DNA from 4 places in the Nesterenkonia xinjiangensis genome. Region 1 is predicted to be linked to each of the others. Evidence: riboswitches for the same ligand, from Rfam matches in the RefSeq annotation. Region 1 holds a riboswitch; each other region holds the start of a gene.
The links. Region 1 has a riboswitch for S-adenosylmethionine ahead of HNR09_RS09205 (flavin reductase family protein). Riboswitches for the same ligand answer to the same signal wherever they lie in the genome.
Positions count from the first base shown of each region.

Region 1 (5,601 bases):
TGAACTGGTTCAGGTAGGCGAAGTTCTGGAAGAAGTTGGCGTCGTACTCCCCCTGGGCCACCACCTGGTTGGGCTGAATGATGTCGGTGACGTAGGTGGTCTCCAGCTCCCAGCCGTCCTCGGCCAGCAGCTCCTTGGCGATCTCGGTGGGCTCCTGGAAGGGCGCCGACTCGGTGACGATGATGCTGATGGTCCGGTCCTCCTCGCCGCCGTCGGCCAGTCCGCAGGAGGTGAGGCTCCCGACGGCGGCCAGCACGGCGATGCCCAGTGCACCGTACCGGGCCCGCCGTCGGGAGGGAGCGGGGGTCCGGGAGGTCGGGTCGTGGCTCATGCGGCGAAGTCCTCCCAGACGGCGTCGACGGAGTCGACGGTGAAGTCATCGGTGAAGTCCAGGGAGCCCTCGAGGTACTCGTCGAACCACTGCTGGACCTCCGCGGACTGGAAGGCCTCCTGCAGGGCGGCGGCCTTCTCCGTGTCCTGGAAGCCGGGCGCCCCGGCGACCACACAGGTGAAGGGGATGCGGACGTCCTCGTCCTGCTCCAGGATCAGCGCGGTCTCGTCGACGTCGTGACCAGCCTCGGCCACCAGCCGGGCGAAGGCGAAGCCGGCGTCGACGTCGGGCAGGGTCTGGGAGGTGGACTGCTGGTCCACCTCGATGAACTCGAAGTCCTTCGGGTTGGCCGTGATGTCCCGCTGGGAGAGTTCGGTGACGTCCTTGGACTCGTCGATCTCGATGGCGCCGGCGTCGGCGAGCAGCTTGATCCCGCGGCCGTTGTTGGCGGTGTCCACAGCCAGCGCGACCTGGGCGCCCTCGGGCAGATCCTCGATGCTGTCATGCTGCAGCGAGAAGATGCCGCTGGGCGCGTAGTAGACGGAGAAGGCCGGCTCGACGTCGGTGCCGTTGTCCTCGTTGAACTGGCGCAGATAGGCCAGGTGCTGGAAGAAGTTGGCGTCGAACTCACCCTGGGCCACGACCTGGTTGGGCTGGATGATGTCGGTGACGTAGGTGGTCTCCAGGGTCCAGCCGTCCTCGGCGAGGATGTCCTTCACGATCTCGGTGGGGTCCTGGAAGGGTGCCGACTCGGTGACGATCATGCTGATCGTCCGGTCATCCTCTCCGACGGCCTCGGCGAGTCCGCAGGAGGTCAGGGCGAAGGTCCCGACGGCGGCGAGGCCGCTGAGCAGCAGGCTGCGGCGGGCGAGGCCGGAGGAGGCCAGGGAGCCGGAGCTGGTGATCGATCCGGACACTCCGGGAGATCCGAAGGTCGTCAGTGTGCTGGGCATCGTGGAGTCTTTCATCTCAGAGGTGCAGGTGTTCTGCGGAGGAATGGGGTGGGGGCGCCGTCAGGCGCGCTTGTCGGTCAGCCGCGCGACGCGGGTGCCGCTGAACTGGACGAAGGTGACCAGGGCGATCATCAGCACGATGGCGACCATCATCACGGCGGTCTCGTAGCGGTAGTAGCCGTAGCGGATGGCGAAGTCGCCGATGCCTCCGCCGCCGACCAGCCCGACCATGGCCGAGTAGGAGATGAAGCTGACGGTGGTGATGGTGATCGAGCCGATGATCGCCGGCTTGGCGTCGACCAGCAGCACGTTGCGGATGATCTGGCCGCGCGTGGCTCCCATGGCACGGGAGGCCTCCACGGCCCCGGAGCCGAGCTGAGTGATGTTCTGCTCCACCAGCCGGGCGAAGTACGGGATGGCGTTGATGGTCAGCGGGACGATCGCCGCCGCGGTGCCCACGGTGGTGCCCACGATCAGCCGCGTGAAGGGGATGATCGCGATCAGCAGGATCAGGAACGGGAAGGACCGGACCATGTTGACGATTCCGCTGACCACTGCGTGGGTGCGCGGCGTCGGGGCGATGCCGCCGGGGGCGTGGAGAAAGAGCCAGATCCCCAGCGGGGTGCCGAAGAGCACCGCCAGCGGGATGGCCACGCCGATCATGACGAAGGTCTCGAGCATGGCCTGGACCAGCTCGGGCTGGAGCTCGATGAGGCGTTCCATCAGCGGGGACCCCCTTCGGACGAGGCTGTCGCGGCGACCAGCCCGGAGGCGGTCCTGGGTTCCCGCCCGGACGCCGGCGGATCAGCGCCAGGTCCCTGGTCGGCGCCTTGATCGGCGCCCGGGTCAGCGCCCTGGTCAGCGGCAGACGGCTCGGAGCCGGCGCGCACGCCGCCGCCCCGACGGTCCACGGAGATGCCGTCGCTGACCAGGTAGCGACCGATGGAGGTCCGCGGGGCGAAGCCCTCACGCCGCAGCTCGGCGGCGTGGAACTGCTCGACCACTCGGCCGGACTCCATGACGGCGACGTGGTCGGCCAGGGCCTTGATGACCTCCATCTCATGGGTCACGATGACCACGGTGATGCCCAGCTCGCGGTTCACATCGGCGAGGTACTGCAGCACGGTGGCCGTGGTGAAGGGGTCCAGGGCCGAGGTGGGCTCGTCGCAGAGCAGCACCTCCGGGCGGGTGGCCAGCGCGCGGGCGATGGCCACGCGCTGCTTCTGCCCGCCGGAGAGCTGTGCGGGGTAGACCTTCGCCTTCTCGGTGATGTCGACGATCTCCAGCGCCTCCGCGGCGCGCTCACGACGCACCCTGCGGTCCCTCTCCCCCGCGAACTTCAGGGAGAGCTCCACGTTCTGCGCAACGGTCAGGTTGTTCACGAGGTTGAAGCCCTGGAAGATCATGCCGATCTGGTGGCGAGCGCGGCGCAGCGCCTCGCCTCCGAGCCCGGTGAGCTCCGTGCCGCCCACGCGCACCTCCCCGGAGGTGGGGCGCTCGAGCAGGTTGATGTTGCGCAGCAGGGTGGACTTGCCGGCCCCGGAGAATCCGATGATGCCCTGGATGCTTCCGCGGGGGATCTCCAGGCTGACGTCGTCGACGGCATGGATGGGGTCCTTGCCCCGTGCGGCGGGGAAGGTCGTGGACACATGGCGCAGTGAGATCATCGGGCATTCTCCATCGTCTCTGGCGTTAGCACCGTTCCCCGGTCCGCGCCGTGATGGCGTGGCTGCTCGGGAGGTTGCTGCGACGTCGTCGAGCCAGATCTCTCAGTCGCTCTGGATGGTGTGGCGAGCACCAGACTACGCGCTGTCGATGAACACTCGTCAAATCTCATCGATAAGTTCATGTCACGAGGCGTAAGAATGTACGGACATCTGCGAGGTCGCCGGATGGGCGACAGCACGGTCACCAGGCCTGATGTCTCCATGTGTCACTCCCCGAACATCCCTTTGATCGTGCTGCGCTGCGCGCGTACCCTGGAGCGACGAAACCATCCCGAGCGGCCGAGAGATCTGGCTCGACGACGCCGCAGCAACCTTCGGACGTGCTCCGCCTCTCTCGGCGGACGCCTCAGAAAAGGTGCTACCGCCAGGGCCGATGGGAGTTGATCAGCCATGAGCACAGCACTGGCCACCGACGAGAGCCGCCCGATCCCCGTGGAGGCCGCCGTGCACCACACCACCGCCGACGCCGTAGCCCGCCGCGTGCCCACCAGCCTGGTCGGCATCGATCCGCTGGAGCTTCGTGAGGCCTTCGGCCATTTCCCCCAGGGGGTGGTCGTGGTGGCCGCCGAGGTGGACGGACGCCCTGAGGGCCTCGTCGCCTCCACGTTCACCGTCGGGGTGTCCTTGGAGCCGCCGCTGGTGACCGTGGCGGTGCAGCACAGCTCGACCACCTGGCCGAAGCTGGCCGGTGCCGGCGCCGAGCTGGGGATCTCCCTCGTCGGCCACGGGCAGTCCGCCCTGTGTCGGAAGATCGCCTCCAAGGACCGGGAGAACCGCTTCGCCGGCCTCCGCGTGACCACCGGCGAGGGCGGTGCGGTCACCCTCGACGGCGCCCCGGTCACCTTCACCACCCGCATCCACGATCAGGTCCGCGCGGGTGATCACGACATCATCGTGCTCGAGCTGCTGGACCTCGCCGTAGAGGACCAGTCGCAGGCACTGGTGTTCCATCAGAGCGAGTTCAAGGCCCTCGGTCCGCTCGACGCCGACGCCTGAACCGCGGGCCGCGCCTCTGCGGCTCCCCTCCTCCGGCGACGTCTCAGTGATGTCTCATACTGTGACATCGCCGTTGCCCAGGCGGCGCGGTTGTGCGTAGGGTTGAAACTGCCACCATCCCGAGCGGCTGAGAGATCTGGCTCGACGACGCCGCAGCAACCTTCGGATGTGCCGATCGGCCGTTTGTGCCCGGCGCATCAGAAAAGGTGCTACCGCCAGGATCGATGGGAGAGATATTCCTATGGGTTCCTCTGCACCCACACTCGCAGCACGCGAGTCTGACCTGCACACCTCGGCACACTCCGGCGGCACCGCCGTGCTGGACCGCCCCGCCGCCGCGCCCACCCACTCGCTGGACGTGCAGCTGCGTGGAGTGGGACGCAGCTTCGACGGCCGCACCGTGCTGCGCGACGTCGACCTGCACATCTCCCCCGGTGAGGTGGTCGCCATCCTGGGCGCCTCCGGCTGCGGGAAGTCCACCCTGCTGCGCGCCGTGGGCGGTCTCGACGCCGGCTTCTCCGGCGAGGTCGTCATCGACGGCGCCGGGGTGCACACCTATGACGAGCGGACCGCCGTCGGCTTCCAGGAGCCGCGCCTGCTGCCGTGGCGCTCGGTGCATCGCAACGTCTCACTGGGTCTGCCCCGCACGGTGTCCAAGGCGGAGGGCCGGGCCCGGGTGGACGAGCTGCTCGAGCTCGTCGGCCTGGCCGACCGTGCCCAGCTGCGCCCCCGGGAGATCTCCGGAGGGATGGCCCAGCGCGCCTCGTTGGCCCGGGCGCTGGCCCGCCGCCCCGGAGTGCTGCTGCTGGACGAGCCCTTCGGCGCCCTGGACGCGCTGACGCGCCTGAAGATGCAGGACCTGCTGCTCGACGTCCACGCCCAGACCGGCACCACGGTGCTGCTGGTGACCCACGACGTCGACGAGGCTCTGCAGCTCGCCGACCGCATCCTGCTGCTGGGCCCGGACCCCTCCGACGCCGCCCGCGAGGGGGCCACCGTCTCGCGGCTGCTCACCGTTCCGGGCAGCCGCCCGCGAGATCGCGCCTCCGCCGAGCTGGCCGCCCTGCGCGGCGAGCTGCTCACCGGCCTCGGCGTCGACGCCCACGCCCACTGACCTCTGCCCCGAGCTCCGGGAGCCTCCGGAGATGACCCACGCTCGGCCGCACCAGTCCGGCCCCAGCCGGGTGGACCCTGCCGGGTCTGCCAGCCGGGATGCGGACGGAGCGGCACCCGACACCGCACGAAAGGCCGCTTCATCACATGCCCAGTCTGACCAGCACCTCCCCCAGCCCTGCCCGCGCCACCATCGGCCGCACCTCCCGCGCTGCGGTCGCCGGCCTCGCCGTCACCCTGATGGCGGCCGGCTGCGTGGAGGGCGAGGGCTCCGGCGACGCCGCTGACGGCGAACTGGCGACCCTCAGCATCGACTTCGCCACCTACAACCCGCTCAGCCTGGTGATGATGGAGCACGGCTGGCTCGAGGAAGAGCTGGCCGATGCCGGCACCGAGGTCGAGTGGATCCAGTCCCACGGCTCCAACGACGCCAACGAGAAGCTGCGCGCCCAGGCCATCGACATCGGATCCACCGCCGGCT
Region 1 is NZ_JACCFY010000001.1:2,018,076-2,023,676, reverse strand. Features, by position in the region: gene HNR09_RS09225 (MetQ/NlpA family ABC transporter substrate-binding protein) at 1-331, opposite strand, end outside; gene HNR09_RS09220 (MetQ/NlpA family ABC transporter substrate-binding protein) at 328-1,284, opposite strand; gene HNR09_RS09215 (methionine ABC transporter permease) at 1,345-2,007, opposite strand; gene HNR09_RS09210 (methionine ABC transporter ATP-binding protein) at 2,007-2,951, opposite strand; SAM riboswitch class I at 2,959-3,073, opposite strand; SAM riboswitch class I at 3,275-3,391, shown strand; gene HNR09_RS09205 (flavin reductase family protein) at 3,402-4,007, shown strand; SAM riboswitch class I at 4,119-4,238, shown strand; gene HNR09_RS09200 (ABC transporter ATP-binding protein) at 4,249-5,121, shown strand; gene HNR09_RS09195 (aliphatic sulfonate ABC transporter substrate-binding protein) at 5,268-5,601, shown strand, end outside.

Region 2 (5,601 bases), 340 kb from region 1:
TCCCGGCCTTCCTGGGCCTGGTACTGCTGGTCAGCGGCCTGATCGGCTTCAAGAACGCGAAGATCGGCATCCACATCGCCCTGGTGGTGGCGTTGCTGGGCGCCATCGGCACCTCGATGAACGTGATGCAGCTGGGCGCGCTGTTCGCCGGCGACGCCGAGCGGCCTGCCGCGGTCATCGTCAGCACCGTCACCTTCGTGCTGCTGATCGTCTACATCGTCGTCGGAGTGCGCTCCTTCATCCGTGCCCGGCGATGGAAGAACACCGAAGCCTGAGCCTCATCCTGCGGCGCGGAACTCGTCCAGCGCCGCCGCAGCGGGCCGCTCCGAGAACCTCGGGGCGGCCCGCTGGCGTCTCGGCGGACGTCGTCGAGGTCGCGGCTCAGCCGGGACTGCCGGAGCAGTCGAGACGCCCGGGCTCCATCTCGATCTCCTCGGAGTCCGTCAGTCCGGCGAACTCCGAGCCCAGCACGAGGTCGACGCTGTAGCCGTCACGATCATCGAGGTCGACCAGCGCTCCCGGAAGGTGCTGCTGCAGCGTGTAGGCCTGCCGCAGACCCCGTTCCCCGGCGCGGATGATGGCTTGGAAACCGGTGTCCGCGAAGTAGTCGTTGTCCACGGAGGCCACTCGGAACTCGCGGTCGGCAAGCTCCTCGGCCACGTCGCCGGCGAGTCCGGGCTCATTGGTGGAGTTGAGCACGATCACCGGCACCCGCTCGGGCACCACCGGGGACAATGTGCCGGTGGGGCAGTCCTCGCCGGCCGGGATCGAACCGCCGCCGATGAGGTCCACGTCGATGGTGCCGTCGATCATCAGCCAGCTGCCAGCGGTGATCGCACCCAGGACTCCGATGGTGCCTGTCGCGACGGCGATCTTCTGCCGCCGGGTCGCCGGCGCCGGGGAGCTGCTCATGGGTCCATCCTATTTCGGGAGGGCATCTGCCCGCGTCAGGGCAGCGCCGGTTCGCAGTCCAGGTCCGCGGCGAAGAGCCCAACGCCGTCCGCCTCCGCCTGCTCCCAGGCCTGCTCGACCGCGGCGAGGAACCGATCATTGGGCGGATAGTGCACCGGCGCGCCATAGCCGGCTCGTGCCATCTGCACGTTGAGCAGCACCTCATCCGCCCACACTCCGGCCAGCATCCGATCGTAGCGATCGGTGCGCTCCTGGTCGTACTCCAGGAAGACCTCGTCCCCCGGCGACACCAGGGTCTCCATGTGGGCGGAGGACTCCGGTCCCAAGCACTCGACCGGCTCCGTGGGGTGGACGGACTCAGGTGTGTCGATGTTGAGGAGCCGGATCCGCTCGTCCTGGCCGTCGAGCTCCACGATGAGGGTGTCGCCGTCGATCACGCGCACCAGGGTGCCGGCCTCGGCACCCTCCGGGCGCTCCTGCGGCTCCTCCGCACCGAGCCCCTGGAGCCAGCTGATCACGGCGCCGATGAGGATGACCCCGAGCACGGCCAGCAGCCACCACAGGAGGCCCTGACTCCCTCCGCCCCGACGCCCGCCGCGGGGAGCGGTGCGCAGCGACCGGCGCACGGTCTTGCGTGCGTTGCGGCGCATCGCATTCTTCAGATACCGATCGGGCATGCGCTCCACCTTATCCGGCGCCGCTGACGCGACGGAGGGCTGGCCGCAGATCGCCCTGAGCAGCGGCGAGCAGAGCCTCGCCGCCCCTGCTCCACCTGCGCGCGGGGGTTGCCGCGTCGCCACCTCATCCGCGAGTGCTCAATATGTTCATATATCGTCATTGTTCCCGTCGCAGGTTTCCGACCCGGCGCCCCCGTGCTAACGTCACAGGCACAGATGGATCACGAGAACCGGTCACAACAGCTCTGGCTTGGCCGGTCGGCAACCCTTTCCCGCGTGACGGGGTGCCCCAGATGACGATCCGGCCGCACCGGCCATCTTCACTGAGATGGCTTTATCTTCAGCGGCAAGCACGGCGCAGGGGAAGCCTCCCTGTGGCGCCTCATGAACGATGATGAACGCCAACACGGAGGACTCTCCATGCCTGTCTCGACGCCCTCTCCGGGCGCCGTCCGTCTGACGCCGCCTGCGACGTCGGACCCGTCCCACACCACATCCGTCCTGGTCCAGCGCACTCGGCGGAGGTCGCTGATCTCCTTCGAGGTCTTCCCGCCACGCCCCGCCACCGCGGGTCGGGATCCCTGGCGCAGCATCGAGCTGATGGCCGAGGCCGCCCCGGACTACTTCTCCGTCACCCACGGGCACAACCAGCCCGAGGGCGCGAACGTGGAGGTCATCCGCCACCTGCTGCGCACCACGCCCTCACCGGTGATGGCGCATCTGATCTGCGCAGGCAGCACCTCCTCCCAGCTCCGCGGCTCCATCACCGAGCTGCTGGACCTGGGAGTCCGGGACATCCTCGCGCTGCGCGGCGACCCGCCCGACGGCGGCAAGGAGTGGATCCACCAGCCCGGAGGCCTGAACCGTGCCGCGGAGGTCGTCGAGCTGGTCCGCGAGGTCGAGCAGGAGCGGCTGTCCCCGCCTGAGGGGCCCGGAGCTCGGCCGGTCTCGGTCTCAGTGGCCGCGTATCCGCCCTCCGGCACGGATCGGGATCATGCCGCCGACCTCCACGCCCTCTGGGAGAAGCAGGAGGCCGGCGCAGACTACGCCGTCACCCAGGTCTTCTACGATCCGGAGGACTACGCGCAGCTGGTGGACTCAGCCCGATCCCAGGGCATCCACCTGCCGATCGTCGCCGGCATCGCCCCGCTGACCAGCCCCAGGCGTCTGCGCCGACTGGAGGAGATCACCGGGGTCCCGGTGCCCCGGCACCTGGTGGACTACCTGGACGTCGACGACGCGGCCGAACGGCGCCGTCGCGGGGTCGCCGCCACGCTGAACCTGATCGACACGGTGCTGGAGCTCGGCTGCCCCGGGCTGCACCTGTTCACCTTCAACCAGCACCCCCCGGCGCTGGCGATCCTGGACCATCTCAGGATCCGCGACGCCGCCCGCCGACAGCGCAACATCTTCGACGCCGGCTGACCGAGGCCCCGCAGCACCTCCGGCCGGAGAAGACCCGGCCGCACGCCGGCTCCGCGACGCCGGGGCCACGCTCTCCCCAGTACGCGCAGCGCTGCCCAGCCACCCCGTCGGGCGTCCGTCCTGACATCCCCTCCTCACATCCCGCCCAGGCACGACCTGCCCTGACACATCGACAAGGAGTCACCATGACCACCGCACCGCCCACCCACGCACTGCCCCCCACCGTGCTCGGCTATCCGCGCATCGGTCCCGACCGTGAGATCAAGAAGGCCTTGGAGGCCCACTGGGGCGGCGGGGACGTCGCCGCACTGATCGAGGCGATCAGCTCCCACCGCCGCCGCACCCTGGACCATCTGGTGGGTCTGGGCCTGGAGGAGGACTCCGCGGTCCCCGCCGACGGCGCCGTCATCGATCAGGTCCTCGACGCCTCGGTCCTGCTGGGTCTGGTCCCCCGCCGGTTCCGCGACGCCGGATTCGCCGCCGTCGCCCCTGACGCCCCGGAGGGTCTGACGCTGATCTCGGCGCTGGCCCGCGGGACCTCCGAGGTGGAGCCGCTGGAGCTGACCAAGTGGTTCGACACCAACTACCACTACTACGTCCCGGAGATCGAGGCCGACGTCGCCTTCGCTCCGCAGGCCACGGCCCTCGCCGACCGGTTCCGGGCGTTCCGCGCGCTCGCCGAGCAGTCGGAGCGCACTGTGGGCGCGGCACCCCTGCCCCGCCCCACCCTGCTCGGCCCGGTCAGCTTCCTGGTGCTGGCCAAGTCCGTCGGCGCCGCCGCTGAGACCTCCCAGGCCGCTCGCTTCGACCGGCTCGAGGAGCTGGTCGGCGCCTACGCGGCCCTGCTGGGCGCCCTGCACGAGGCCGGAGCCGCCTGGATCCAGCTGGAGGAGCCGGTGCTGTCCTCCGACGGCTGGGACATCCCCCGGGAGCAGGTCATCGCCGGGATCAGCAGTGCCTACGAGCAGCTGGGGAGGCTGACCGAGCGGCCCGCGCTGTTCGTGCCCGTCAGCTACGGCACCGCAGGCGACGACGCCCTGGCCGCCCTGGGCGGAACTGCCGTGGAGGCTGTCGGCATCGATCTGGAGCGCGGCGCACTCCCCTCCGCAGAGGCGCTGCGGCCGCTGGCCGGCACGACCCTCGCGGCCGGCGTCGTCGGTGGCCTCAACGTCTGGCGCACGGATGTCTCCCGCGCCGCCGCGCTGCTGGACACCCTGGGGGAACGTCACCAGGGTCCGCTCACGGTCAGCAGCTCCACGTCCCTGCAGCACGTGCCCCACGACGCCGCCCGAGAGACCCAGCTGGACCCGCAGGTAGCCGGCTGGCTGGCCTTCGCGGACCAGAAGGTCGGCGAGGTGCTGGCCCTGGCAGGTCACCTCACCGGAGGCGCCGACGCGTTGGAGGGCCTGCGCGCCGACGACGCCGCTCGGCGCCGTCTGCGGGAGCAGCACCCGCAGGTGCACGTGGAGTCCGTCCGCAGCCGACTGACCGCTGTGGAGCCTCAGGACCGGCGTCGCGCCGAGGCGGAGCATCGGCGGGCCGCCCAGGAGACCGGACTGGGCCTGCCGCCGCTGCCGACCACCACCATCGGGTCCTTTCCGCAGACCGGCGAGATCCGGCGGATCCGTGCCGCGCACCGCCGCGGCTCGCTGGACCAGCAGGGCTACGAGGAGGCCATCCGCGAGCAGATCGCCGACTGCGTCCGCCGGCAGGAGGACCTCGGGCTGGACGTGCTGGTCCACGGCGAGGCCGAGCGCAACGACATGGTCCAGTACTTCGCGGAGAACCTGGAGGGGTTCATCACCACCGCCCACGGCTGGGTGCAGTCCTATGGCTCCCGGTGCCTGCGTCCCCCGATCCTCTTCGGCGACGTGCACCGTCCGGCGCCGATCACGGTGGACTGGATCCGGTATGCGGCCTCGCTGACGAAGAAGCCCGTCAAGGGGATGCTCACCGGCCCGGTGACGATCCTGGCGTGGTCCTTCGTGCGTGATGACCAGCCGCTGGCCGACACTGCCGATCAGATCGCCCTGGCGCTGCGTGATGAGGTGCAGGATCTGCAGGCCGCCGGGGTGAAGATCATCCAGGTGGACGAGCCCGCGCTGCGCGAGCTGCTCCCCCTGCAGGTGGCCGAGCGTCCGGACTACCTCCGCTGGTCGGTGGAGTCCTTCCGGCTCTCCACCTCCGGGGCCAACGCCGCCACTCAGCTGCACACCCACCTGTGCTACTCGGAGTTCGAGACCGTCATCGACGCGATCGACGCCCTGGACGCCGACGTCACCACCCTGGAGGCCTCACGCTCCGGCTTCGAGGTGGTCTCCGCGCTCTCCGAGCACGGCTTCTCCCGCGGGATCGGCCCCGGGGTGTGGGACATCCACTCCCCCCGGGTGCCCGGCGTCGACGAGCTGATCGACCGGCTGCGGCTGGCGGCCGAGGTGCTCGGGACCCAGCGCGTGTGGTCCAACCCGGACTGCGGGCTGAAGACCCGCGGCTGGGAGGAGACCGAGGCCTCGCTCCGTCATCTGGTCAACGCCACCGCCGTCGTGCGCGCTGAGCTGGCGGCGAAGGTCCCGGCCAGCGTGTGACG
Region 2 is NZ_JACCFY010000001.1:2,353,856-2,359,456, reverse strand. Features, by position in the region: gene HNR09_RS10715 (hypothetical protein) at 1-275, shown strand, start outside; gene HNR09_RS10710 (LytR C-terminal domain-containing protein) at 382-912, opposite strand; gene HNR09_RS10705 (thermonuclease family protein) at 948-1,589, opposite strand; SAM riboswitch class IV at 1,809-1,948, shown strand; gene HNR09_RS10700 (methylenetetrahydrofolate reductase) at 2,010-3,014, shown strand; gene metE (5-methyltetrahydropteroyltriglutamate--homocysteine S-methyltransferase) at 3,200-5,599, shown strand.
Region 2: another riboswitch for S-adenosylmethionine. It lies ahead of HNR09_RS10700 (methylenetetrahydrofolate reductase); the one in region 1 lies ahead of HNR09_RS09205 (flavin reductase family protein).

Region 3 (5,601 bases), 500 kb from region 1:
CGGTGACCCCGACGAATCCCGCCCCGGCTACCACCGCGGCTGGGCCGATCGAGTGGCCGAGGAGCTGGCCGCCGGTGCGGTCGCCTCAGCAGGCGGCACGCACTTCGCCTACGCCAACTTGGCGGTGCGTGGAAAGCTGATCGCACAGATCCGCGACTCTCAGATCGCCCCGGCCCTGGAGCTGAAGCCCGACCTCATCACACTCTGTGCCGGCGGCAACGACGTCATCCGGCCAGGGGGCGACCCGGACGAGACCGCCCGGACCCTGGACACCATGGTCCAGATCCTCTCCACCACCGGCGCCACCGTGGTGCTGTTCAACGGCCCCGACGTGCGCGAGACCCCGGTGGTGGGCTCCATCCGTGGCAAGGTCGCCATCTACAACGAGAACGTGCGCACCGTCGCCGCCCGGCATGATGCCCTGGTGGCCGACATGTGGGCGCTGCGCGAGCTGGCGCATCCGGCCATGTGGGACGAAGACCGGCTGCACTTCTCCCCGCTGGGGCATCACACGATCGCCACGATGGTGCTGGACACCCTCAACGTCGCCCATGACCTGGAGCCGCTGGCTCCGCGCCCGGTGCCCGAGCGCAGCTGGCGGGAGGCCCGGGGCGACGACGTCGTCTGGGCCCGTCACCACCTGTTCCCGTGGGTCGTGCGGCGGCTGCGCGGTCGCTCCTCCGGCGACGGGGTGACCGCCAAGCGCCCCACCTTCGAGCCGCTGTTCGGCGGGTCGATGCCGCCGGGGACCTCGGGCGCCGAGAAGTGACACGCCTCGGTTCAGGCGCGAAGGATCATAGACCCAGCGTCTCCCGCATCTCTGCGGCCAGCTGCTCCGGGCTGGTGAGGAATCCGTCGTGACCGATCGGTGAGGCGATCATGTGCACCTCGGGCTCTCCGGGCAGCAGCTGCGCCAGCTCACGGGACTGCTCAGGCAGGTACAGCCGGTCCGACTCCACGGCGGCGATGAACGGCGTGGCGGTGACCTGGGAGAGCGCCGCGGCGACGCCGCCGCGACCGCGGCCGACGTCGTGGCTCATCAGCGCCTCGGTGAGGACGATGTAGGCGTTGGGATCGAAGCGGCCCACGAGCTTGCGGGCCTGGTGGTCCAGGTAGGACTCCACCTGATAGCGGCCTCGCCGACGGGCGGCCCAGGCGAAGGGATCCTCCTGGCCCTGCGGCTCCCTCTGAAACCGGACCCCGAGCTCATACTCGGTGCGGTAGGTGATGTGGGCGATGCGCCGCGCCAGCCCGAGCCCTTCCTCAGGAGCCGGACCGCCGTAGTAGTCTCCGCCGGCGAAGTGCGGGTCGTTCTCGATGGCCTTGATCTGCGCTTGGCCGAAGGCTATCTGCTCGGCGGTGGACGCGGCGCCGCAGGCGTAGACCGCCACACCTCGCACCCGGTCCGGGAAGGTGGCCGCCCACTCCAGAGCGCGTGCCCCGCCCATGGATCCACCGATGACCGTGCGGAACTGTGCGATCCCGAGGTGATCGGCCAGCCGGGCCTCCAGCTCGACGGAGTCCCGGATGGTGGTGAAGGGGAAGCGCGAGCCCCAGGGGCGGCCCTCCAGATCCGGCGAGGCCGGCCCGGTGGACCCGTAGCATCCGCCGACCATCGCCGGGGCGACCACGAACCACTGTGTGGTGTCGATGGGTCGCCCCGGCCCCAGCAGACCCTCCCACCAGCCCGGCGCCGGGTCGGCGTCGGTGGCGGCGACGTGGGTGTCACCGGTGAGGGCGTGCGCGACCAGGATCGCGTTGTCCCGTGCCTCGTTGAGCGTCCCCCAGGTCTCGTAGGCCAGCTGCACCTGCGGCAGGGTGCCTCCGGTCTCGAAGGTGTGCTCGCCGACGTCGACGATGGCGAGCGCACCGGCGGGACGCGGTGTCGCGGTGAGCACCTGGGCGGTCATGGGGCGGGAACTCCTGTGTCGGTCCGGGTCGGCTGGGCGATGACGGTCAGGCGGGTGTGGATGAGACGCAGTGGTCTCTCAGGTTAGCCTCAGCCCACCGGAGCAGGCTCGGAGGCCGGCGTTTTCTCACTCTGCGGACCGTCGGCACCGGCCGGGACGGCCTTGGCCAGGGCCTGCTCGAGGTCGGCGAGGATGTCCTCGATGTGCTCCAGCCCCACCGAGAGACGCACCAGACCAGGCACGACGCCGGCCGCACGCTGCTCGTCCTCGGTCAGCTGGCGGTGGGTCGTCGAGGCAGGGTGGATCACCAGGGAACGGACATCCCCGACGTTGGCCACCAGAGAATGCAGCTCCAGGGCGTCGGCCACGGCCTGGCCGGCCGGGGCGCCCCCGTCGACTTCGAAGGCCAGCACGGAGCCCACTCCCTTGGGCAGGTACCGCTGCGCCTGTTCGAACCAAGGGCTCGAGGCCAGGCCCGGGTAGCTGACCCGCTTGACCGCCGGGTGCGCCTCCAGGTACTCAGCCACCCGCTGAGCGTTCTGCACGTGACGCTCCACGCGCAGGCTCAGGGTCTCCAGGCCCAGGTTGATCTCGAAGGCGTTGTGCGGCGAGAGGGAGGGGCCGAGGTCACGGAGCAGCTGCACCCGTGCCTTGAGGATGTAGGACAGGTTGACCCCAAAGACGCCGTCGGCACCGAGGTCCCGGCCGTAGACGAGGCCGTGGTAGCTCTCGTCCGGGGTGTTGAAGCCGGGGAACCTGTCCGGGTACCGGGTGTAGTCGAAGCCGCCGGAGTCGACGATCACCCCGGCGATCGCGGTGCCGTGCCCGCCGAGGAACTTGGTGGCCGAGTGGATGACGACGTCGGCTCCGTGCTCGATCGGGCGGATGAGATAGGGGCTGGTCAGCGTGTTGTCCACGACCAGCGGGGCACCATGCTCGTGGGCCACCGCCGCGACGGCCTCGAGGTCGAGGACGTCTCCGCGCGGGTTCGCCACGACCTCACCGAAGAAGGCCCCGGTGTTCTCCCGGATCGCGGCCCTCCAGGACTCGGTGTCATCCGGGTCCTCCACGAAGGTGACCTCCACCCCGAGCTTGGGCAGGGTGTGCTTGAACAGGTTCTGGGTGCCGCCGTACAGGGAGGGCGAGGCGACGATGTGCCCGCCTGTCTCGACGATGTTCAGCAGCGCCAGGGTGGCGGCCGCCTGGCCGGAGGAGACCAGCAGCGCACCGACACCACCCTCGAGTGCGGCGATCTTGTTCTCCACCGCCTCGAGGGTGGGGTTGGTCAGCCGCGAGTAGATCGGCCCGAGCTCCTCGAGGCCGAACCGCTTGGCCGCGGCCTCGGTGCTCGGGAAGACGAAGGAGGTGGTCTGCTGGATCGGCAGCGCCCGGGCGCCGGTCACCGGGTCCGGGAATGCACCGGCGTGGATCTGCTGAGTCTCGAATCGAGGGGCCTTGGGGGTCTCTGTGGTCGTCATGGGACGTGTCTCCGTTCAATGCGGTCGCGTGGCCAGGACCGGCATCGGAGAGACTCCGGGCACGAAGACCCGAGAGACTGCACCGCGTGGCGGCCCTGTCGCGAAGGACATGGTGGTGGGCCGCACTGTGATGTGTGATGGCCCGCGCTTGCCCCACCGCATGGGCGGCAGGGCCTGGTCGTCACCCGGGGCACCCCACCGCGAACTGGAGGGTTGCCGGCCAGCAAACCGGGGTTTGACGCTGGCACTCTTGACCTGCCCCATAGTGTGCCCTGATCCCCACGATCCGGCAAGTCTGTGTCCTCGCATGTCACCGTCGGCGCGGATCACCCCGCACCCCGGCACGCCCCAGCACTCTGTCAGCCCCGCCCTCCCGGATGCGGCGCGGGCTCCACCGCGCCGATGGGGCCGCCGTCGTCGCCGCCGTCGACCAGGATGGAACGGAAGGTCGGCTTCGCGAAGTCACCCCAGATCAGCGAACCGTCCTCGTCCCGCTCATACTCCCCGGGCGGGACGATGGAGACCAGATCCCGCGGCAGGACCAGCCGTTTGCCGCCCTCGGCCTGTGAACGGCTTCCGTCGAAGAGGACGTTGCTGGAATCGACGTCTCCGGCGATCTGATCCGCCCGGCCGTCGCCCCCGGAGTGCACTGAGAGGTTGCTGCGGAAGATCCCCTGGTCCTCCGGCTCGAAGTACGGGTTGGTGCGGAAGATGTAGTTGTACCGCACGTTGTCCACCGCGGTGTTGTTGGTCAGCGTCAGCCGGCCAGGGTTGAAGTTGTCGGAGAAGCCGTCGAGGTTGTTCGCGTACGCCAGGTTTCCGGTGAGCACATGGTCCACGGGAAGCCCCTCTCCGCCCACCTTGAATCCGGTGCCGATGCCGGAGCCGGCGTTGTACCCGTCGGAGAGCTGCCCGTTGTGGTGGGCGATGTTGCCCTCCATCGTGATGGGGAAGTTGGGGCCCTCGTTCGTGCGGTTGTAGAGGTCCCAGCCGTCGTCGATGTTGTGGTGGGCCACGTTGCCGCGGAACACATTGCCCGGGCCGACCCCGAGCTTGGCCGCGAAGCCGTCCGCGTTGATGTCAGCCGGGTCCCGGTTGTCATGGGCCTCGGAGTCCACGATGAGGTTCTCGGCGGGCCAGTCCTCCGGGGCTCCGCCGCCGGAGAGCTGGAAGCCGGAGTTGCCGTTGTGGCTGAAGATCATCGAGTCGACGACGTTGTGCGATCCCGAGGAGCGCAGCCCGTTGCCGGCCGAGCGGGTGAGCTCCAGGTCGGAGACGACCCAGTGGTCGGCGTCGAGCCGGATGATCTGCTGCAGCGCGGACCGGCCGTCCACGATGACCTGTGCGCCCTCGGCGGCGGTGAGGGTCTTGGGCTCCTCCACGGTGCCGGAGTAGGCCGGGCTGAGCGAGATGGTGCTCTCGGGCTGGTATTCGCCCTCCAGCAGCTCCACCGTCTGACCGGGCAGCACGTGCTGGACCGCCGTGTGCACGTCCAGAGGGCTCTGCTCCGTCCCCTCCCCGTCCGGCGTGCCGTCGGGCGAGACCATCAGCGGGGCGTCGTGGAACTCCCGGACGGTGACCTCGACGCTGCGGGTGATCGGAGTCAGGTCGGGGCCCTCCGCAGGGTGATAGGTCGAGCTGACCGTGCTGGTGCCCTCCGGGAGGTCAAGCTGCGCGGTGAGCTCATCCTCGGCGGTGATGGGTTCCCCGGAGATCACCGTCTCCCCGTCGACGGCGACGTCCACGGTGCCCGGATGGCCGGCCGAGGCGGCGAAGGGGTAGCTGGTGGAGCCGGAGTGCTCAGGAGCACGCAGGTCGAAGGAGACCGGGGTGACCGGCTCAGGCTGCTCCGGACGGGGCTGGGTGTCGGCGTCGCTGAGGGTCAGTGAGGCCCCGGAGAAGGTCACCGCCACATTCCGTGAGGCGAAGAACCCCACGGTCATCAGGTCGGGCTCGATGTCCTGGACCCAGTCCGCCCCGTCGAGCTCGTGGGTGTGGGTCTCCGGCTCGTCCAGATGCGTGGAGGTCGTGGACATCACGAACGAGTCGTCGGTGCGCTCCAGCCGCATGGTCACCGGCTCGTCGATCGTCAGGCCGTGCCCGCCGAGGTTCGTGGCGCGACGTTCGGATCCGACAGTCCCCCACGGCTCGGTCACCCCGGTGCGGGTCATGCCGACCGGTCCCTGGCGCAGCACTGTGGAGGAGGCGTAGTT
Region 3 is NZ_JACCFY010000001.1:2,514,664-2,520,264, reverse strand. Features, by position in the region: gene HNR09_RS11365 (SGNH/GDSL hydrolase family protein) at 1-769, shown strand, start outside; gene metX (homoserine O-acetyltransferase MetX) at 795-1,910, opposite strand; gene HNR09_RS11355 (O-acetylhomoserine aminocarboxypropyltransferase/cysteine synthase family protein) at 2,000-3,388, opposite strand; SAM riboswitch class IV at 3,528-3,644, opposite strand; gene HNR09_RS11350 (right-handed parallel beta-helix repeat-containing protein) at 3,748-5,601, opposite strand, start outside.
Region 3: another riboswitch for S-adenosylmethionine. It lies ahead of HNR09_RS11355 (O-acetylhomoserine aminocarboxypropyltransferase/cysteine synthase family protein); the one in region 1 lies ahead of HNR09_RS09205 (flavin reductase family protein).

Region 4 (5,601 bases), 550 kb from region 1:
GATCTTCCCGGGCCAGAAGGCCTTGGCGGCCAGGTGCAGCATCACCACCGAGTCCTTGCCTCCGGAGAAGAGCATGGCGGGGCGGTCGAACTCGGCGACGACCTCGCGGATGATGTGGATGGACTCGGCCTCCAGCCGGGCCAGGGCGGACTGGCCGGTGAGGTCGACGACGTCGGCGGCCCGCTGGGCGGGTGCGGCGGTGGCGGTGCTCATCTCAGGCTCCTGTGGCGGTGGTGGTGTGGATGCCGCATTCGACCTTCCCGCTGCCGGCCCAGCGGCCGGCTCGGGGGTCCTCGCCCGCGGCGACCGGGCGGGTGCAGGGACGGCAGCCGATGGAGGGGTAGCCGTTCTGCAGCAGCAGGTTCACCGGGAGGTCGTGACGGTTCGAGTGGTCGACGAGGTCGTCGAAGGTCCAGGCGGCGACCGGATTGACCTTGATCAGCCCGTGCAGCTCGTCGAAGGTGATCAGCGGGGTGTCCACGCGGGTGGGCGCCTCGTCACGGCGCACTCCGGTGAACCAGAGCCTGTACCCGCTCAGCGCCTCCCCGAGGGGCTCCATCTTCCGCATCCGGCAGCAGGCAGCGGGGTCCCGGCTGAACAGGTCCTTGCCGTGCTCGACGTCCTGCTCCGCCACGGTCAGCCGCGGAGTCACGTCGACGACGTTGACGTCCAGCCGGCGGGCGACCTCGTCACGGGCGGCGATGGTCTCACTGAAGTGGTAGCCGGTCTCGAGGAACAGCACATCCACCCCGGGCAGCTGCTCGGCGACCAGCGCCGGCAGCACCGCGTCGGCCATGGAGCAGGCGACGGCGACGTCGGCGGTCGCGACGTTCCGAGCCACCCAGCCGATGATCTGCTCGGCAGGGGCGTTCCAGCCGAGCTCCTCGGCGCCGGCGGCGGCCAGCGCCCGCAGCTGCTGGCCGGTCTGGGGGTCAGTCGTGGCCGTCATACCGGCTCGACCTCCTTCTGCAGCTCGGACTCGTCCACGCGGTGGCTCCATCGGGCGAAGGTCTCGCCCGTCTGGCGTCCTGCGAGATAGCGGCGCACCAGCAGCTCCACATAGTCGACAAGCTCCTCGGCGGTGACCTTCAGTCCGCGCACGGTGCGCCCCAGGCCAGCCTCGTCACGGTCCACGAAGGTGAGGCCTCCGCCGAGATGGACCTGGAACCCCGGGCTCGTGCCGCCGTCGCCGTCGGGCAGCAGCTGGCCCTTGAGCCCGATGTCTGCGGTCTGGATGCGGGCGCAGGAGTTGGGGCAGCCGTTGATGTGCAGGGTCAGCCGCACCGGCATCTGGTCGGCGACGTCGGCCAGGCGCTCCTCCAGGGCGTCGATGGTCCGAGCCGCGGTGGTCTTGGTCTCCACGATGGCCAGCTTGCAGAACTCGATGCCGGTGCAGGCGATGGTGGAGCGGCGGAAGACGCTCGGCCGGGGGTCCAGCCCCAGGTCAGCCAGCGCGGCGGAGGCGGCCTCGACCTCCTCCTCCGGGATGTCGAGGACCACCAGCTTCTGATGGGGGGTGGTGCGCAGCCGGTGGGAGCCGTGCTTCTCGAGCAGATCGGCCAGCTGGACCAGCAGCGTGCCGGAGACCCGACCCACCGTGGGGGTGATCCCGATGTAGAACTTCCCGTCCTTCTGCCGGTGGACGCCCACGTGGTCTCCCGGGGTGTCCGGGGCGGCGGGCGCCGGGCCGTCGGTGAGACGCCGGCCGAGGTACTCGTCCTCGATGATCCGACGGAACTTCTCAGGACCCCATTCGGCCAGCAGGAACTTCAGCCGGGCCTTGTTCCGCAGCCGACGGAAACCGTAGTCGCGGAAGGTCTGGGTGACGGCGTGCCAGACCTCGGCGGCCTCCTCCTGCCGGACGAAGACCCCCAGCCGCTCGGCCAGCCGGGCATTGGTGGAGAGTCCGCCCCCGACCCACAGGTCGTAGCCGGGGCCGTGGTCGGGGTGCACGACGCCGACCAGCGCGAAGTCGTTGATCTCATGGACGACGTCCTGGGAGGGGTGGCCGGTGATGGCCGACTTGTACTTGCGCGGCAGGTTCGCCAGCTCCGGGTCTCCGATGTAGAGCTGTGCGATCTCCTGGATGACCGGGGTGGGATCGATGATCTCGTCGGCGGCGATGCCGGCCACAGGGGAACCGAGGATCACCCGCGGGGTGTCCCCGCAGGCCTCGGTGGTGCCCAGGCCGACGGATTCGAGACGGCGCCAGATCTCCGGGACGTCCTCCACCCCGACCCAGTGCAGCTGGATGTTCTGCCGGTCGGTGACGTCGGCGGTGTCCCGGGCGAACTCCCGGGAGATCTCCCCGATGACTCGCAGCTGCTCGGTGCTCAGCGCGCCGCCGTCTATGCGCACCCGGAGCATGAAGTACTTGTCATCCACTTCTTCGGGCGGCAGCGAGTTGTGCGCGCCTGCCGGCACTCCCGGGCGACGCTGGGTGTAGAGACCCCACCAGCGGAAGCGGCCGCGCAGGTCGTCCTGGTCGATGGAGTCGAAGCCCTGCTTCGAGTAGATCGTCTCGATGCGCTCGCGGACGTTCAATCCGTTGTCGGCCTGTTTGAACTCTTCGTTGTGGTTCAGCGGCTCGGTGCCATCGATCTTCCACTGTCCGTTCGGGCGCTTCTGCGGCCGGCGAGTGGACACGGCAGACACATCGGTGCTCATGCTCCTCCATCGGTTCTGGCGTGAGCACCCGGCTCTCCCGGGTTGCTGCGGCGTCGTGGAGCCAGATCTCTCGGCCGCTCTGGATGGTCGGTGGTGAGCACCACGCTACTGCACGTCAGGGCACAGGAGAAGATAAGACGTCATATGCCGTCATCTATGTTCATGTGTTCATTCAGGATTGCGCGGTGGTCGCGACGGAGCCGCGGACGCGCTGCCGATCCCGTCGAGTGGGGGATTCGCTACCGCTTTCAGGCGACATCGGCGCCATAGCGGCACTGGATCCCCCACTCGATGAGAGGCGGAGGTGCTCAGGCGTCGTCGAGCCCCTGCTCCTCGAGCCACTGGGTGGCGACGTCCGCGGCCGCGGCCTGGTCATCGACGCTGACGGCGTTGAGTCCGTTGAGCTCCTCCTGGGTCAGCTCCGCGTTGACCTCCTCGATCAGCGCCGCCGCCTCCTCATCCACGGCCTCCGAGACCAGGGGGACGATGTTCTGGGGAAGCACCAGATCCTCCGGGTCCTCCAGCATGACCAGGTCATTGGCCTCGATGGCGGGATCGGCGCTGTAGATGTCGGCCACCTGCACGTCCCCGTCCAGCAGCGCCTGCACGGTCAACGGCCCGCCGGAGTCCTCCACCGGCACCAGGGTGACCTCCACCCCGTAGACCTCCTGGAGGCCGTCCGGCCCGTAGGGACGGGTCTCGAACTCGGAGTTCGCCGCGATCCGCAGCTCCTCCTCGACCCCGGCCAGATCCCCCACGCTGCTGAGCCCGTTCTCCTGGGCGAAATCCTCGGTGACCACGAAGCTGTCCTGATCGGTGGCCTCGGCAGGCGCCAGCGCGGTGATCCCCTCCGGCAGGCCCTCCTCGAGACCGCTCAGGATGCTCTCCAGGTCCGCGGCCTCCGACTCCGGATCCACATACTGCAGCAGGTTCCCGGCGTACTCGGGGAAGACGTCGATGTCCCCGGCCTCCAGCTCCGGCATGTAGACCTCCCGCTGGCCGATGTCGAACTGCCGGTCCACCTCGTGGCCGGCCGCCTCCAGGCGCTGGGCGTACAGCTCCGCGATGATCGTGTTCGAGTAGTACTGCTGGGAGCCGACGACGATCGGGCCCCCTTCTCCCCCGCCGTCGTCGCCACCCCCGCCCTCCGCCAGCGGATCATCCGCTGCACAGGCGGTCAGACCGAGAGCGGCCACGCCGCCCAGGGAGAGGGCGAGACGCATACGAACGGCCCGGGGGCCGGAAGATTCACTGATGGGGCAGGGCACGGGGACCATCCTCTCCTGAGGCTCAGACGATCCCGGGGATCCTCCTGAGCGTCCGCTGGGCGATGACGAACATGGCGTCGACCAGGACCGCCACGGCGATGACCATGAGCGACGCTCCCAGCATCATGGCATAGTCATGGTTGCGCAGGCCCAGGAACAGCGGCCGCCCCAAGCCCCCGGCACCCACGTAGGCGGCCAGCGTGGCTGTGGCGATGACCTGGAGCGTCGCCAGGCGAATGCCGCCGAGGATCATCCTCAGCCCCAGCGGCACCTCGACCGTGGTCAGCACCTGCCAGGGACTCAGCCCCTGTGCGCGGGCCGCGTCGACCACCCGCCGATCCACTGCTTCCACGCCGGAGTATGCCCCTGCGATGATCGAGGGCACCGCGAGCACCACGAAGGCGATCATCGGGGCTGTGAGTCCGATGCCCACCGCCAGTGCGGCCAGCGTGATCAGCCCCAGAGTGGGCAGCGCGCGTGCGGCTCCGGTGGAGAGCACCGCCACGGCACGCCCCCGGCCCGTATGGCCGATGATCAGGCCCGCCGGCAGAGCCACCAGCACCGAGAGTCCGACCGCGATCAGGGTGTACCAGAGGTGTTCGGCCGTGCGCGCCCCGAGCCCGCCGGGACCGGTCCAGGCTTCGGCGCTGAGCACCCAGTGGAGCGCTTCGACGAGCTGGTTCATGCCGCACCTGCCCGGATCCGGGGGCGCTGCCAGGGCATGATCCACCGACCCAGCGCCACCAGCAGCAGGTCCACGACGACGGCGAGCAGCACCGTCATCACGATGCCCGCCACGATCGAGGGCACGATGCCGCGCTGAAACCCGTCGGTGAACAACGATCCGAGGCTGGTCACCCCCAGCACCGCGGACACGCTGACCATGCTGATGGTGCTCACCGACACCACCCGGAGCCCGGCGAGCAGCGCCGGCCCGGCCAGCGGAAGCTCCACGGTGAGGAACCCGCCCCACCGGGAGTGGCCCACCGCCGTGGCGGCCAGCCGGACGTCCTCGGAGACGGCGGCGAAGGCGTCCGCGGAGGAACGGGCCATCAGGGCCAGGCCGAAGAGGGTGAGGGCGACGATGACGTTCAGGCTGTCACGGACGCCGGTACCGATCAGGATCGGCAGGACGATGAACAGTGGCAGGGACGGGATCGCGTAGAGCAGCCCCACCGAGCCGAGAAGCGGCTCACGGAGCCGCCCGAGCCGATCGGCGAGTCGCCCCACCGGCAGGGAGATCAGGAACGCGGCCGCCACGGCAGGAAGACTGAGCAGGAGGTGGTCCGCGGTCAGGCCGAGGATGCGTGGCAGGTTCGCCAGGATCCACTCCATCAGTGCTCTCCGGGCAGATGACCCAGGCTCTCGGCGCCAGCGGCTCCGTCGATCAGTCCCACCGGCCGCCCGACTCCGTCGGTGACGGTCCACCCGCCGTCGGCGCGGGGTGAGGCATGGAGGCGACGCCGGCCTTCCTCCAGACCCAGGAAGCGCGAGACGAAGGCGTCGGCCGGGTCCTCCACGAGCTCGCGGGGAGAACCGACCTGCGCCACTTCTCCCCCGGCGCGCAGCACCACGATCTGGTCGCCCAGGGTGAGCGCCTCGTCGATGTCATGGGTGACGAAGATGGTCGTCTTGCGCAGGTCCTCCTGCAGCCGCTTCAGCTGCA
Region 4 is NZ_JACCFY010000001.1:2,566,675-2,572,275, reverse strand. Features, by position in the region: gene cysD (sulfate adenylyltransferase subunit CysD) at 1-213, opposite strand, end outside; gene HNR09_RS11600 (phosphoadenylyl-sulfate reductase) at 215-949, opposite strand; gene HNR09_RS11595 (nitrite/sulfite reductase) at 946-2,667, opposite strand; SAM riboswitch class I at 2,671-2,757, opposite strand; gene HNR09_RS11590 (ABC transporter substrate-binding protein) at 2,976-3,890, opposite strand; gene HNR09_RS11585 (ABC transporter permease) at 3,958-4,620, opposite strand; gene HNR09_RS11580 (ABC transporter permease) at 4,617-5,270, opposite strand; gene HNR09_RS11575 (ABC transporter ATP-binding protein) at 5,270-5,601, opposite strand, start outside.
Region 4: another riboswitch for S-adenosylmethionine. It lies ahead of HNR09_RS11595 (nitrite/sulfite reductase); the one in region 1 lies ahead of HNR09_RS09205 (flavin reductase family protein).